DNA from 2 places in the Marvinbryantia sp. genome. Region 2 is predicted to be linked to the other one. Evidence: riboswitches for the same ligand, from Rfam matches in the RefSeq annotation. Region 2 holds a riboswitch; the other holds the start of a gene.
What was found. Region 2 has a riboswitch for cobalamin ahead of nikB (nickel ABC transporter permease). Riboswitches for the same ligand answer to the same signal wherever they lie in the genome.
Positions count from the first base shown of each region.

Region 1 (7,664 bases), on a different contig from region 2:
CGAGTCTGGGAGAGATCATCCGGCAGCTGCGCGGGCAGGGGATCTCGATCATTTACATCAGCCACAAGCTGGATGAAATCTTTGAATACTGCGATTATGTGACGGTCATGCGTGACGGCCATGTGATCGATACGCGTCCTGCCGGGGAGCTCAGCCGCCGGGACATGGTAAGTATGATGGTGGGCAGGACCATTGAGAATGAATACCCGGAACGGCCCCACTGTGTTGGCGGACCGCTGATGAGGGTGGAGCATTTAAATACGAGAAAGCTTAAAGATATTTCCTTTACGCTGAATAAAGGGGAGATCCTTGGTCTGGTCGGTCTTGTCGGCGCAGGAAGAACGGAGATCGTGCGGGCGATTTACGGGGCGGATAAGGCAAAGCAGAAGGAAATCCGGATCGACGGGGAGACTGTGAATATTACATGCCCGCAGGATGGAAAAAAGTACGGAATGGCGTTTGTGCCGGAGGACCGGAAGCAGCAGGGGCTGGTGCTGCCGTTTTCCGTGGAGGCGAATATTTCCATGGCGAATCTGCCGAAGGTGAAAAAGGGTGTTTTTCTGTCGAGAGGAAAGGAGCGTCAGATGGCGCAGCGGCAGATAGAGGAGCTGCTGATCAAGACCTCTTCTGCGCAGACGCCGGTTGTGGAGCTGTCCGGCGGAAACCAGCAGAAGTGCATTATCGGGCGCTGGCTGGAGACGAGTCCGCGCATCCTCATCCTGGACGAGCCGACGCGGGGGATTGACGTGGGTGCAAAATACGAGATCTATATGCTGATGAAAAAGACGGTGGAGGCAGGAAGCTCGATCATCCTGATCTCATCGGAGCTGCCGGAGGTGCTGAATATGAGCAACCGCGTGCTGACGATCGCGAATGGGCGCATTACCGGGGAATTTGACCCGGAGCAGACCTCGGCGCAGGAAATCATGAATATGGCGATCGGCTGAGAGAGGAGGAAAGGCTGTGAATACAAAAACACGCGCGAATTCGTTTTTGCAGGAAAATCTGGTCCTGGTGACGATCGTGATCCTGGCGGCAGTGACGGCTCTGATGGAACCGAAATTTCTCACCGTGGCGAACCTTGGAAATCTTTTGAACCAGTTTGGACCGCTGAGCTTTGTGGCGCTTGGGATGACGATCGCTATCATCGGCGGTTATATTGATCTTTCGGTGGCGGGAATCGTATCTCTTTCCGCGGTGTTTACAATTTCCATGATCGACGTGCTTGGACAGACGGGCGCGCTGCTTGCAGGCTTGCTTGCGGGTGCGCTGATGGGGCTTATAAATGCGCTTGCGGTAATAAGCTGCGGGGCGCTGACGCAGGCGAAGGCTCTGTTTATGAGCTACGCGCTCAGCGCGGTGTACAGCGCTGCGGCACTTCTGTACACGGGCGGAGCAACGCAGCATATGTCTCACCTGAATTCTTCGGTGACGCTGCTGCGTGGCATTGGTTCCGGCAAGGTCGGTTTTATTCCGGTATCCTTCCTGCTGTTTTTTGCGCTGATGTTTGCGCTGCATCTTTTTCTGAACCGGACACAGACCGGGCGGGAGATCCAGCTTACGGGAGCCAATATTACAGCGGCGGATATGGTTGGCATTCCGGTGAAGCGGCGGGTAGCGCTTGTCTATGTGCTGTCCGGCGTGCTGTCGGCATTTGGCGCGATCGTGCTGTTTTCGCGTACGACCACGGCATCGCCGCTGATGGGCGCAAACTATGAGACGAACGCGATCCTTGCAGTGGTAGTGGGCGGTACTTCGCTTTCGGGCGGCCGCGGCAGTGTGATCCGCACCATGCTCGGCGTTATGCTTGTGACACTGCTTTCCAACTGTCTGAATTTACTTGGCGTATCAACCTATATCCAGTCGGTGTGCGAGGGCATCATCCTGATTATTGCTATCTGGATAGACCGACGCAGAACAAAGTGAGGTGGGACGAATGCACGTATGGAGAAAAATCTGTAAAGTAATGGAAAAACAAAAGGCGCTGACGGCGATTCTTTTGATGCTGTTTTTGATGATTTTCTTTGACACCAGATTTTACACGACGTATAATCTTCTTGATATGCTGAATTCGGCGGCGATCCTGGAGATGCTTGCCTTTGGAGTGACGCTGGTGATCATCTGCGGCGGCGTAGATTTTTCAATTGGTTCGATGATGAGCCTTTCGGGAATTATCACGATTAAGCTGATGGATTATATGCCGCTGTGGGCGGCGATCCTGGCGGCGGTTGCCTGCGGGGCGCTGGTTGGTTTTGTCAATGGCTTTCTGGTCGTACGGCAGAAAACGGAGCCGTTTATCATCACGCTCGGCATGGGAATGCTGCTCAAAGGCATTGCCCAGCAGATTACCGACGCGCATCCGGTTCCGGCAAAAAATCTGTCGTTCATGAAAATTGCCAACGGAAAGCTGATCGCCGGGATACCGAATCTGATCATTATCATGCTGGTGATGCTGGTGCTCTTTTTCTGCATTCTGCGGTTTACTTCTTTTGGCAGAAACTGCTATGCGATCGGCGGCGATTATAACGTAGCCGCGCAATCCGGCATCAAGGCGGAAAAAATAAAGTGGATGACCTTTGTGATCTGCGGGGCGATGGCCGCTTTCTGCGGCGTACTGCTCTCCTCACGGCTGAACACCGGCTCGTCCATTTACGGAGACAGCACCGCGCTGTCTGTGAACTGCGGCTGTGTGGTAGGCGGCACTTCTTTTGCAGGCGGCGTCGGCGGGATCGGGCAGTCCTTTGTGGGCCTGCTTGCAATACAGCTTCTGGAGAACTGCATGAATATGCTCGGCATCAGCGCTTACATTCAGCAGGTGTGCAAGGGCATCATTATTTTGCTGATTCTCTGGGCGGATAATTATGCGCAGAAAAGAAAGGCGGAGGCAGTATGAAAAATGCGTGGTATCTTGCGATCGACGGCGGGGGAACGAAAACGGAGTATCGTCTGCTTGACGGACAATTCCGGGCGGCGGAGCGCTGCCTGGGCGGATGCGTGAATCATGATTTCCTGCCGGGCGGATGGGAGGATACGGCGCGTGAGCTGAGGAGCGCGATCGCTGACCTGCTTGGGCGAAGAGGGCTGCAGATCGGTGATATTACGGATACGGTGGCGGGGTTGTCCGGTGTTGACAGCCGCACAGATCAGATAAATATTGAGCGCTGCCTGCGGGATATCGGGCTTACGCGGTTCCTGGTGTGCAACGATGGTTTCCTGCCTGTAAAGGCGGAGTGCAATGGCTGGGGAATCGCCTATAACTGCGGGACAGGCGTATGCTGCTGCGGGATCAGTGAAGAGAGCAGGATGATAAAGAGCGCCGGACTGGATGAGTGGTCCGGGGATGCCGGAGGCGGCAGATGGATTGCCGTGCACCTTTTCCGGGCGGTGTATCAGCGCCTTTTCCTGCATGGGGAGAATACGTATCTGACGGCGGCGTATCAGCAGAAATTCGGATGCCGGAGCGAGGAGGACATTCTTGATTCGCTGACGCTTCTGAAGGATCCGACAGAGCATCCGGAGGCGGCAAGAGCAGCGGTGGAGCTGTTCTTTGCGGCGTTGGAACAAAAGGATGAGGACGCGCAGACTCTGGCAGAGGAAATGACGGACTGCACGGCAGAAAATATCAGCGTGGTCTGCCGCAAGCTTGGCTTTGCACAGGCGCAGATCCCGGTTGTACTTACCGGCTCTGTCCACACAAAGGCGGCGAACCGGACATATCTGGACTTACTGGAGAAAAGGGTCCAGAAGGCGATGGACGGGCGCGCGGAAATTTTTCCGGCATCAAAAGAGCCTGTTGCGGGCGCGCAAAAGTGGCTTGAGGAGCGGGCAGCCAATGCTTCGGGATCTGCTTGACACATCTGGCAGAAAATGTTATAGTTTTAACAAATAAATAAAAATCTTTATAAGGGTTCAGATGAGGATCTGATGAAAAGGGAAGCGGGGTGAAAATCCCCCACAGCAGCCACTACTGTAATTGCGGACAAGAAACGAAGGAACCACTGCCTTTGGCGGGAAGGTGTTTTGCGGATGAAGCAGAAGTCAGGAGACCTGCCTTTATAATATGCAGAAGTATTTCCGGGCAAGGGGAAAGAAAGCTGTTGCAACTGAAACGGCAGGAGACTTTTTCGATCTTGGAAAGGTCTCTTTTTTTATTCCCGCGAGGGTCAAATACGCCGCCCCCTGGGCGGAAAGAACAAGCAGGTCGTGCCCCGCAGCTTGCTGCAGGGTATTTGACTAAAATAAAAAAGCAAAGGAGAAAAAGTATGAAGCACATGAAAAAACTGGCAGCACTGCTTTGCTGCACATTTCTTTCGGCAGCAGTGTTTGCGGGAGTAAGCGCAGAAGAAGCAGAGAACAAGGAGACAATTACCCTTACGGACAATGCGGGCAGAGAGGTGGAACTGCCGTATCCGGTATCTACGTGCGTGGTGGCGAACCGCTACAACAGCGAACTGATCCGTGCGTGCGGAGCGATCGATCACATTATTTCAGTGGATAGCAATACGGCGCAGGACAGAGAATACTGGGGGATGTTTGACCCGGACAATGTTATCGGAAAGAGCCAGACCGAGCTGAACTATGAAAAGATTGCGGAGCTGGACCCGGATGTACTTATTCTGCCGGACAACGGTTCCTATGAAGAGGCAGAGGGACAGCTGGAGCCGTTTGGGATCAAGGTTTTTGTGATTTCGGGATACGATACGTCGGATTTTAAAAATCAGGTAGAGAACATTGGAAAAATGTTTGATGTCGAGGAATCGGCGCAGGAGTTCTACAATTACTTTAATGACAAGCTGGAGTACATCAACACGCAGCTGGAGGGGCAGGAGAAAAAGACGGTTTATTTTGAATCGACTACCGATTATAATACGACCCTGCCGGGAGATTTCTTCTACGATATGATTGCCTATGCCGGCGGAGAAAATATTTTTGCGACAGATTTTGAAAATATCTCCAAGAGTGACGTAGATCCGGAGGAAGTGATCGTGCGCGACCCGGATGTGATCATTAAGCTGATCACGCCGGAAAAGGCAAATGCAGGCACCGGTTTATACGAGCCGCCGACAAAAGAGGACTTTATTAACTGCTACGAGAATCTGATTTCCCGTGCGGGATGGGATGAGATCACCGCGGTGAAGAATGATGATATTTATTTTATGACACAGTTCAGCCACGGCGGCGCCTGCAAGCTGGTAGGAACGATGTATGTGGCAAAGATGCTCTATCCGGATCTGCTGCCGGATCTGGATCCGGACGAGGTATTCCGCGCATGGATGGAGGACTTCCAGGGGTTTGAAAACGTGGAGGGACACTTCTACAGCGCATCTGAGCTGAAGCAATGAGCGGAAAAGAAATTGCAAAGCGGTACGAGGTTTCTGCGCGCAGAAACTGGCTGCTGATCATTTTGTGTCTGATATTGACAGTCATTCTGGCTCTGGTATTTACGGCGATGGGCGCGGCGGATACCAGCGTGGCGGATGTGTGCAGAGCGGCGGCCGGCTGGCTGCGGGGTGAGGAACCGGGCAAGCAGGAAAAGGTGATCCTTTTCCTGCGGCTCCCAAGGGTTGTGATGGCGGTGCTCGCAGGCTTCGGACTTTCCGTATCCGGAGCGGCGATGCAGGGAGTGACGAGAAATTCTCTGGTCAGCCCCTTTACTATTGGTATTTCCAACGCGGCGGCATTTGGCGCATCGCTTTCTATCGTGTTTGGCATGGGGCTGTTTGCCGGTACAGAAGCCGGTATCGTGCTGAACGCATTTATATGGGCAATGGGATGTACGGTGCTGGTATACATGATCTCTCTCAAGGTCGGAATGGGACCGGAAGCGATCGTTCTGACGGGAATTGCGCTGAATTACCTGTTTAGCGCAGCTACCTCAACCATTGAATTTTTTGCCAGCGAACATAAGCTGGCGCAGGTAGTGCAGTGGGCGTTCGGGTCTTTGAACGGCGCGCAGTGGCAGGAAGCGGGAACGGTAGCTGTGGTAGTACTTGTTTGTCTGATCCTGCTTTATTTTCATGCTCCTGCGCTGAATGTAATGTCCTCCGGGGACGACGAGGTGGCGAAATCTCTGGGTATCCGTGTGGAAGCTGTGCGCGTGCAGGTGGGGATCCTTTCTGTGCTGATGACGGCTGCGGTGATCAGCTTTACCGGTGTGATCGGATTTGTCGGTCTGGCAGGACCGCATATCGCACGCATGATCATCGGAAATGATCATCGCTATCTGCTGCCGTTTTCGGCAGTGACGGGCGCGATTCTGATGTTGGTTGCCGATACGATCGGGCGGCTGATTCTGGCGCCGGTCACGATCCCGGTTGGAATCATCATTTCATTTTTGGGCGTCCCGATCTTTATCAATTTGATTTTATCAAAACGAAAGGGGTATTTCCAATGAGTCTGAAAGTGGAGAATATTTCGTTTCGCTACGGAAAGCGGCTGATCCTAGATGATATCTCTTTTTCCGTTGCTACGGGCAGTGTGATGGCACTGCTTGGGCAGAATGGAACCGGGAAGACCACGCTGTTAAAGTCACTGTGCAGCATTCTGGAGCCTTTTGCGGGAAAAAGCTGTGTGGATGGAGAGAATCTCTTTGAAATGCCGGTCGGGAAGCGCGCAAAGTATGTGGCGTATGTACCGCAGCATATGGGCAATATTTTTCCGGTCCGTGTGGTGGATGCGGTCATGATGGGGAGGATGCCGTTTGTCCGCTTTAATCCGGGAAAAAAGGACAAGGAGCTGGTATATGAGCTGATCGAGAAGATGGAGCTGGAGCGGTATGCGTTTACAAAAATTACAGAGCTGAGCGGCGGAGAGCGGCAGCGCGTATTTATTGCAAGGGCGCTGGCGCAGCAGCCGCAGATCCTGCTGCTGGATGAACCGACCAGCAGCATGGATATGAAAAACCAGCTTCATACCATGGAGATCGTCAGACAGCTTTCCGGGGAGGAACAGCTTACCGTAGTAATTTCAATCCATGATCTCAATCTGGCGGCAATGTTCTGCGATCAGTTTTTGATGCTGAAGGATGGAAAGATATTTTCCCTTGGTTCGGCGGAAAAGGTGATCACAGAGGAAAACATCCGGGAAGTATACGGAGTAAGCACGGAAATTATGCCGATTGACGGCTGCCGTCACATGGTTTTAAAACGCACGGTATGACGGCGGCGAAAACTATAGAAAAGAGAAATAAAAGAACCCGAACGCAGTTTTGCGACTTTTGTTTGCGAAAGTCTTAATTGCAATGCAAGAATATGCAGACCACCCTCTCTTGCAGCCTTATCGCCCCGGTGGGGAAAGAAGTGATAATCCATATGTAAATTTCTATTGGGATTATTATTCTTAGGGAAAACTTTGTTATGCAAAAATCGACTATCCAGCAATGGAAGAAATCATTGACATTATTCACCGTAATCACGATGTTGCAGTTATAGCACATTCCGGCGTAAATCTGAAAGGCAGAGAATATCTGCTTGAAGATATTTTAAAACTGGGGATTGATGGTGCCGAAGTGTTCAGTAGTTACTACAGCCCGGAACAGGCAAGAAGATTTTATGAAGCTGCACCAAAAAGTCCGGGAGTAAATGTGTAAGACGAAAAAATGTTCGATTTGTGCCGAAAACGGTTGAATGTATATCCGGAAAGATTTATAATATTCCTATCGGGGG
Region 1 is NZ_JBKXTT010000004.1:274,453-282,116, forward strand. Features, by position in the region: gene ACLU9Q_RS06615 (sugar ABC transporter ATP-binding protein) at 1-947, shown strand, start outside; gene ACLU9Q_RS06620 (ABC transporter permease) at 964-1,926, shown strand; gene ACLU9Q_RS06625 (ABC transporter permease) at 1,937-2,893, shown strand; gene ACLU9Q_RS06630 (N-acetylglucosamine kinase) at 2,890-3,852, shown strand; cobalamin riboswitch at 3,889-4,070, shown strand; gene ACLU9Q_RS06635 (ABC transporter substrate-binding protein) at 4,263-5,342, shown strand; gene ACLU9Q_RS06640 (FecCD family ABC transporter permease) at 5,339-6,394, shown strand; gene ACLU9Q_RS06645 (ABC transporter ATP-binding protein) at 6,391-7,158, shown strand; gene ACLU9Q_RS06650 (hypothetical protein) at 7,379-7,588, shown strand.
Region 1: it holds a riboswitch for cobalamin, as region 2 does, so the genes downstream of both, ACLU9Q_RS06635 (ABC transporter substrate-binding protein) here and nikB (nickel ABC transporter permease) in region 2, are expected to answer to the same signal.

Region 2 (7,664 bases):
GCCCGAAGCTGGCAGCACACTACTTTAAGGAGCGGTGGCATAAAATACCGGATTTTGAATATACGAAATAGAATAGGAAAATATTTACGGCACCTGCAAAAGAAGCTGCGGGTGCCGTAAACACTTAGAGGATATAATGTATGTAAACTTCCGCCCCATATATGGTGTATGGAAAAGGAAGATTGTTTTTTGTCGAAGCCGGTTCAATGCAGACGCGCCGTACATCTCGGCGACTTCATTTAATGATTATAGTATAGAGCAGGTTTGTGTCCAAAAATTGTTTGATTTCGAAAAAAAGTCTTAAAGAAAAACAAAGAAAGTGGAAAACGGTGGAAAGGAAAAAGCTGTGAATACCAATAATGAAATGTAAACTGTACAAAAAATGTAGTTGACAATCTTACCCGCCACGTGTACAATCGAAATGTAAACGAAAAATAAAATAAAGGTTTACAATTCGACGAGGAGAGAAAAGGATTATGGAAAACAAGAAAAGTATTTCAACAAGAACAGTGGTATTTACCGGCATGTTTGTGGCCGTGCTGGCGGTGCTTTCACAGATGGCGATCCCGATGCCGTCCGGTGTGCCGGTGACGCTGCAGACGTTTGCGGTGGCGCTCACGGCATATGTGCTTGGATGGAAAATGGGGGTAGCGGCAACGGCTGTCTACATACTGCTCGGCGCGGTGGGCGTTCCGGTATTTGCAAATTTCAGCGGCGGCTTTGATAAGCTGGTGGGAATGACCGGCGGATTTATCTGGGGATTTCTTTTCATGGTGCTCCTGTGCGGGCTTGGTCTGAAGCAGAAAAATAAAGGGCTGCTCATTGTACTGAGCGCGGCGGGGCTTGCGATCTGTCATCTGCTTGGAATTTTCCAGTTTATGGCGGTGATGGACATGGAATTTGTACCGGCGGCGATGGCGGTTTCCGTGCCGTATCTGGTAAAGGATGTTGTGTCTGTCGTGCTGGCATATTTCGTGGCGCTGGCTGTGCGCAGAGGATTGTCCGCAGCGAACCTTGCCTATGAGATGTAAGCTGCGCATCCACCATCTGCTGTGTATTCCGCTGTTTGCGGGGTACGGCTACAGCGACGGCTTCTGTGAAAACATGGAAAAAATGATCAGTATGCTGGAGACGCAGGCGGACGAGCCGCTGGAGGCGGTCTGTGCGCCGGATGTTATCTGCGCGGGCTGCCCGAATCTGACGGCGGAAAACACCTGCCAAACGAGCGGAATGCAGGTGGAGAAGAAAGACGCTGCACTGGCGGAAGCGCTTGGCATCCGACCGGGCGAAAGCTACACATACCGCGGGCTAAAGGAGCTTGCAGCACAGAAGCTCACAGAGGAAATCTTTACCGGTTCCTGCAAAAACTGCCAGTGGTATGCGAAGGGATTATGTTCCTATAAGAAATGGAAAAAATGTATTGACAAAAGTACAAAAATGTGTTAAAAAATTATCAAAGGAAAGGGAGTAGCTTACATCGTACAGTCGAATCAGATGGTACATGCGGCGTCAGAACGATATTATTATCCGCCTCATGTGAGCAAATAGCGAGACTTTTGTTTCAGGGTATACACTGAAATGAAAGTCTTTTTTTACACAGAAAATTACTTTTGCGTTTCTGTGAAACAAGGCGCTTTGCCGGGATGAGCGCGGAAAGCTCCCTTCTCTTTGAAACATCAGACAAATGCACACACAGGAGGAAAAGGTATGACAGAATTCAGAAACGACGGCGACCGGGTAATTGATCCGGAGGAGCTGGCAAGAAACGAAAAGAAAAGAAAGAAGAACAAAAAGGCGAAAGGAGCGGCGAAGGTTGGCATTGCAGCAGCGGCTGCCGTGATACTGGTGGCGGTTTTCGCAGGCGATTCCTTTTATCAGATCGGTGAGGAGGAGCAGGCGGTCCTGGTGACGATGGGCAAGCCGAAGGCAGTGCCGGAGACCGGGCTGCATTTTAAGATTCCGCTGATCCAGTCAGTGCACAAGGTAAATACGACGATACAGGGCTTCCCGATCGGCTATGATATGGCGTCGAACAACAACGTCGAGGAAGAGAGTCTGATGATTACCTCGGACTACAACTTTATCAACGTGGACTTTTTCGTGGAGTATCGCATTACGGAGCCGGTGCAGTATCTGTACGCGGCGGGCGAGCCGGAGGTTATCCTGAAAAACATTGCCCAGAGTGCGATCCGTACCGTGGTCGGCAGCTACCAGGTGGACGACGTGCTGACAACGGGAAAGAGTGAGATCCAGGCGAAGATCAAGGATCTGATCACGCAGAAGCTGGAGGAGCAGGACATCGGCATTCAGCTCGTGAACATTTCCATGCAGGATTCCGAGCCGCCGACAGCGGAGGTCATCCAGGCATTTAAGGCAGTGGAGAACGCGAAGCAGGGCAAAGAAACGGCGCTCAACAATGCGAATAAGTACCGCAATGAGCAGCTTCCGGAGGCGGAGGCGCAGGCGGACCAGATCATCAAAGAAGCGGAGGCACAGAAGCAGACACGCATCAATGAGGCGGAAGCGCAGGTGGCGAGATTTAACGCCATGTACGAGGAATACCGCAAGAATCCGGTGGTTACAAAACAGCGTATGTTCTATGAGACGATGGAAGAGGTGCTGCCGGGCATGAAGGTCGTGATCGACAGCGGAAGCGGCGTGCAGAAGATCCTGCCGCTGGATTCCTTCACGGAGGAGACGGCGGATGAACAGACAGGCAGTGCACAGGCGCAGACAGAAGCTTCAGAGGAAGGAGGAAGATAATTATGAAGAAAATTGGCATTATTGCAGCGGCGGGCGCGGTGCTGGCAGTCGTTCTGCTCGGTTCATCCATCGTGGTGACAGAAAAAGATGAATACAAGCTGATCCGTCAGTTTGGAAAGGTTGTAAGCGTAGTGGATGAGGAGGGCATCAGCTTTAAGGTGCCGTTTGTGCAGGAGGCGTCGACGCTGCCGAAAAAAATCCTTCTTTACGATCTGACGCCGTCGGACGTTATCACGAAGGAAAAGAAAACAATGATCAGCGACAGCTACGTGCTCTGGCGCATCAGCGATCCTCTGAAATTTGCACAGTCGCTGAATTCTTCTATGACGAACGCCGAGAACCGTATCAACACGGCGGTGTACAATGCAACGAAAAACACCATCGGCAGCCTGTCCCAGGACGAAGTCATCAGCGGGCGCGGCGGCAGGCTCTCCGAGGCGGTGATGGCGAGCGTCGGCGATAATCTGGCGCAGTACGGCATTGAGCTGCTGGAGTTCGATATGAAGCAGCTTGACCTGCCGGACGACAACAAGTCGTCGGTGTACGAGCGTATGATCTCCGAGCGCAACAACATTGCGGCGACCTACACGGCGGAGGGAAATTCCGAGGCGAAGGTCATCCGCAACACGACGGACAAGGAGGTTGCAATCCAGATTTCCGATGCGAAGCGGCAGGGCGAGATCCTGGTCGCGGAGGGCGAGGCGGAGTACATGAGGATTCTGGCGGACGCCTACTCGGATGAGGACAAGACCGATTTCTATTCCTATGTGAGAAGTCTCGATGCACTGAAAGCCTCCATGACCGGGGAAAACAAAACGATTGTGCTGCCGGAGGATTCACCGATCGCGCAGGCGTTTACCGGAGAATAAATGAAAAAACATGAAAATCTTTTGCATTTTTCTGGACAAGTGAAAGATATTGGTCTATAATGTATGACGTAAAATTAAATAACATTTGCTGGTTTGAAGCCAGCCGTTGCAAGTTCCGCAAGGATTAATAGAGAAACCGGTGAAAGTCCGGTACGATCCCGTCACTGTGATAGCGAGTCTGAGAGCATTTATGTCACTGGATTTTGATAAAGAAGATCTGGGAAGGCGCTTTTGGGCGATGAACTTAAGTCAGGAGAACTGCTTGCGATTGTTTTTCGTTTGATTCTTACGGTCGATAAGAAGCAGCAAGTATTTTGTATGTGAAATTGTGCCCGTATCAGTCTGTGATACGGGCTTCTTATTTTTGTGATTTTTCATGAAAAATGGGCGGGAGGCGCAGGGCGCGTTCCGTTTGCATACAGAAAGCTACATAGTTACATGTTACGATGCCGCAGGGAGAAAGAACGATCCTGCGGCTGTTTTGTTTTAAACCGGAAGATGTAGGAAGGAGAAAAAATGTCAAAGAAACAAATTGGAAAAAGGCTTCTGCAGATTCTGGTAGTTCTGATCGGCGTCAGTTTTTTCACCTTTGCGCTCACCTATCTTTCCCCTGGCGACCCGGCGGAGATCATGCTGACAGAATGCGGAAATCTGCCGACACCGGAGCTTCTGGAGCAGACCAGGCATGAGCTGGGACTTGACCAGCCGTTTCTGGTGCAGTACGGAAACTGGCTGAAGGGTGTCCTGACAGGCGATATGGGAACCTCCTATGCCTTTAAGATCCCGGTGGCGGAGAAGCTGATGAAGTGCTTCTGGCCGACAATGAAGCTGTCGTTGTTTGCGCTTCTTCTGATGATTGTATTTTCGATTCCCTGCGGGATCCTGTCGGCAGTCTATCAGAACAAATGGCCGGACTATCTGATACGCGGCATCACCTTTATGGGCGTATCCATCCCGAGCTTCTGGATCGGGCTTGTGCTTCTGAGCATTTTCGGCGTGCAGCTCCGCTGGGTGAATGTGGCGGGCGGCACGACAGACTTTAAGGCGATGATCCTGCCGGCGGTCACGCTGGCGATGTCCATGTCCTCCAAGTATACCCGGCAGGTGCGCAACGCAGTTCTGGAGGAGCTGCGGCAGGACTATGTGACAGGCGCAAGAATGAGAGGAATGAAAGAAAGTGTAATTCTCTGGAAGCATGTGCTGCCAAATGCAATGCTGCCCATCGTTACCCTGCTGGGGCTTTCGCTGGGGTCTCTGCTTGGAGGTACGGCGGTCGTGGAGATTATCTACAACTGGCCGGGTATGGGAAGCATGGCGATCAAAGCGATTTCCTGCCGCGATTATCCGATGGTACAGGGGTACGTGCTGGTAATTGCAATACTGTATATGGTGATTAACATTTTGGTTGATCTGTCCTATACCTGGCTCGACCCAAGAATCAAGGAGGTCAACTGACATGAAAAAGAAGAACTTTTTTCTGGAGCATAAACAGTTTACCATTTTCTTTATTCTGGCGCTGGCAATCGCGGGCGTGGCGATTTTCGCTCCCTGGATCGCGCCGAAGGACCCGCTGGAAGCTGTTATGACGGATTCTCTGAAGGCTCCCTGCAAGGAATATCCGCTGGGCGCCGATAAGCTGGGAAGAGATCTGCTCTCCAGGGTAATCTACGGCACCAGAACCTCTCTGGTATACACGCTGATTCTGGTGGCGACGATTTTTGTTACGGGAACGGTGCTGGGTATTATCGCGGGCTATTTCGGCGGCTGGATCGACCAGATCATCATGCGCGTTGCCGATATGATGATTTCCTTTCCGGGAATGATCCTCGCAATCGCGATTGCCGGAATGCTGGGTGCGAGCCTCCGAAACGGCGTTATCGCCATTACGGCGGTGAGCTGGCCCAAATATGCCCGTCTGGCGCGCAGTATGGTTTTAAAGCTGAAACGGAATCTGTACGTGGAGGCTGCTGTGGTAAACGGTACCAGTACGGCAAAAATTTTGTGGAGGCACATCCTTCCCAACATGCTGACGACCATGACGGTGACAGCGGCGGCGGATATGGGAACGATGATGCTGGAGCTGGCATCGCTCTCCTTCCTCGGTTTTGGCGCGGTGGCGCCCACGCCGGAATGGGGACTGATGCTGAACGAAGGAAGAACCTATATGGCGAAAGCTCCGTGGCTGATGATCGCGCCCGGTATCGCTATTGTAATTGTAGTAGTTGTATTTAATATGCTCGGCGACAGCATCCGTGACATTCTGGACCCGAGACAGGAAAATTAGAGGAGGAAGAACAAATGAAGGTAAGAAAGATGAAAAAATTAGCGGCGGCAGTGGCAGTTGCCGCAGCCGTAATGGCGGCAGGGACGGCGGCTTCCGCGGCGGGAACCATGACGATCGGCGTGACCAGCTTTGCAGATACGCTGGAGCCGACGGAGCAGTACTTCAGCTGGGTAATTTCCCGTTACGGCGTCGGACAGGGTCTGACAAAATTTGATGCGGAGGGCAACATGGTTCCGTGTCTGGCGACAGAGTGGAGCAACAGCGAGGACGGAAAAACATGGACCTTCACCATCCGTGAAGGCGTAAAATTCTCCAACGGCAACGATATGACGCCGGAGCTGGTGAAGGCTTCCCTGGAGAGGACCTTTGAAATGTCCAACCGTGTGCCGGAATTCTTCGATGTGGCAAGCGTTGAGGTGGATGGACAGAACCTGATTTTCAATCTGAACAGAGCAAACGCAAACATGGCAGGCTGCCTTGCGGACCCGCTGTTCCTGATCATGGACACCAGCATTGACAATTCCAATATTGCCATGTCCGGTCCTGTCTGCACTGGTCCTTATGCTTTCCAGTCCTTCGACCCGGCGGGTGATACGGTTGTGGTGCGCAACGAGTATTACTGGGAAGGCGAGGTTCCGAACGACAGCGTGACGCTGCGCATCATCGGCGACCAGACGACCCGTTCGATGGCGCTTCAGTCCGGCGAGATCGACGTGGCATATAATCTGAAGACAGAAAACGTATTCGAATTTGACGGCAACGATGCCTACACCATCCAGTCTTTGGAATCCCTGCGCTCCACCTATGCATTTATGAACCAGAACGGTGCACTGGGCGATCTGGCACTCCGTCAGGCGCTGCTGCGCGGTCTTGACAAGGAAACCTACACAAGCGTACTTCTGGAGGGTGGCGCTACCCCGGCAAAGGCTCCGGTTCCGCCGACACTGGATTACGGTTATGACGAACTGAACGACGCCAATGCTTATGACCCGGAGGGCGCAAAGCAGCTTCTGGCGGACGCCGGTTACGTGGACAGCAATGGGGACGGCTATGTGGAGACGCCGGAGGGCGAGCCGCTGGAGCTGACCTTCGTATACTATGACAGCCGTGCGGAGCTGGGCGTTTACGCGCAGGCGGCACAGGCGAGCCTGAAGGAAATCGGTATCAATATCAAGCTTGATTGTGTATCTTATGAAACGATGCTTGACCGCCGCGATTCCGGACAGTATGATCTTCTGATCTGGAACGTGCTGGTTGCAAATACCGGTGACCCGGAGAACTATCTGCGTGAGAACTGGTACAGCAGCTCTGCAAACAATACGGCGGGCTATGCGAACGCGGACGTTGACGCATGGCTGGATGAGCTGGCGGCGACAATGGATGCCGATGCCAGAAGGGAACTGATCGTGAAGATACAGCAGGCGATTATGGACGACGCGGCAACCGTATTCTTCGGATATGAGAATACCTTCCTGATTTCCAAATCTTCTGTGGAAGGACTGGTTATGTATCCGATGGATTACTACTGGGTAACGGCGGATATGAAAATGGCGGAATAAACGCGGCGCGCATCAAAGGAGCGGAAACTATGCTGGAAATTAAGGATTTGGCAGTTCAGTATGGGAAACAGCCGCCCACCATCGAGCATTTCAACCTTTCCATGAAGAAAGGGGAGATCATCAGCGTGGTGGGAGAGAGCGGAAGCGGAAAAACGACGGTTATCCGTGCGGTCCTCGGCGCACTTGCCG
Region 2 is NZ_JBKXTT010000001.1:346,652-354,315, reverse strand. Features, by position in the region: gene uidA (beta-glucuronidase) at 1-71, shown strand, start outside; gene ACLU9Q_RS01520 (biotin transporter BioY) at 477-1,031, shown strand; gene ACLU9Q_RS01515 (DUF1284 domain-containing protein) at 1,021-1,446, shown strand; gene hflK (FtsH protease activity modulator HflK) at 1,708-2,763, shown strand; gene hflC (protease modulator HflC) at 2,766-3,632, shown strand; cobalamin riboswitch at 3,726-3,913, shown strand; gene nikB (nickel ABC transporter permease) at 4,149-5,087, shown strand; gene nikC (nickel transporter permease) at 5,089-5,916, shown strand; gene ACLU9Q_RS01490 (ABC transporter substrate-binding protein) at 5,931-7,475, shown strand; gene ACLU9Q_RS01485 (ABC transporter ATP-binding protein) at 7,505-7,664, shown strand, end outside.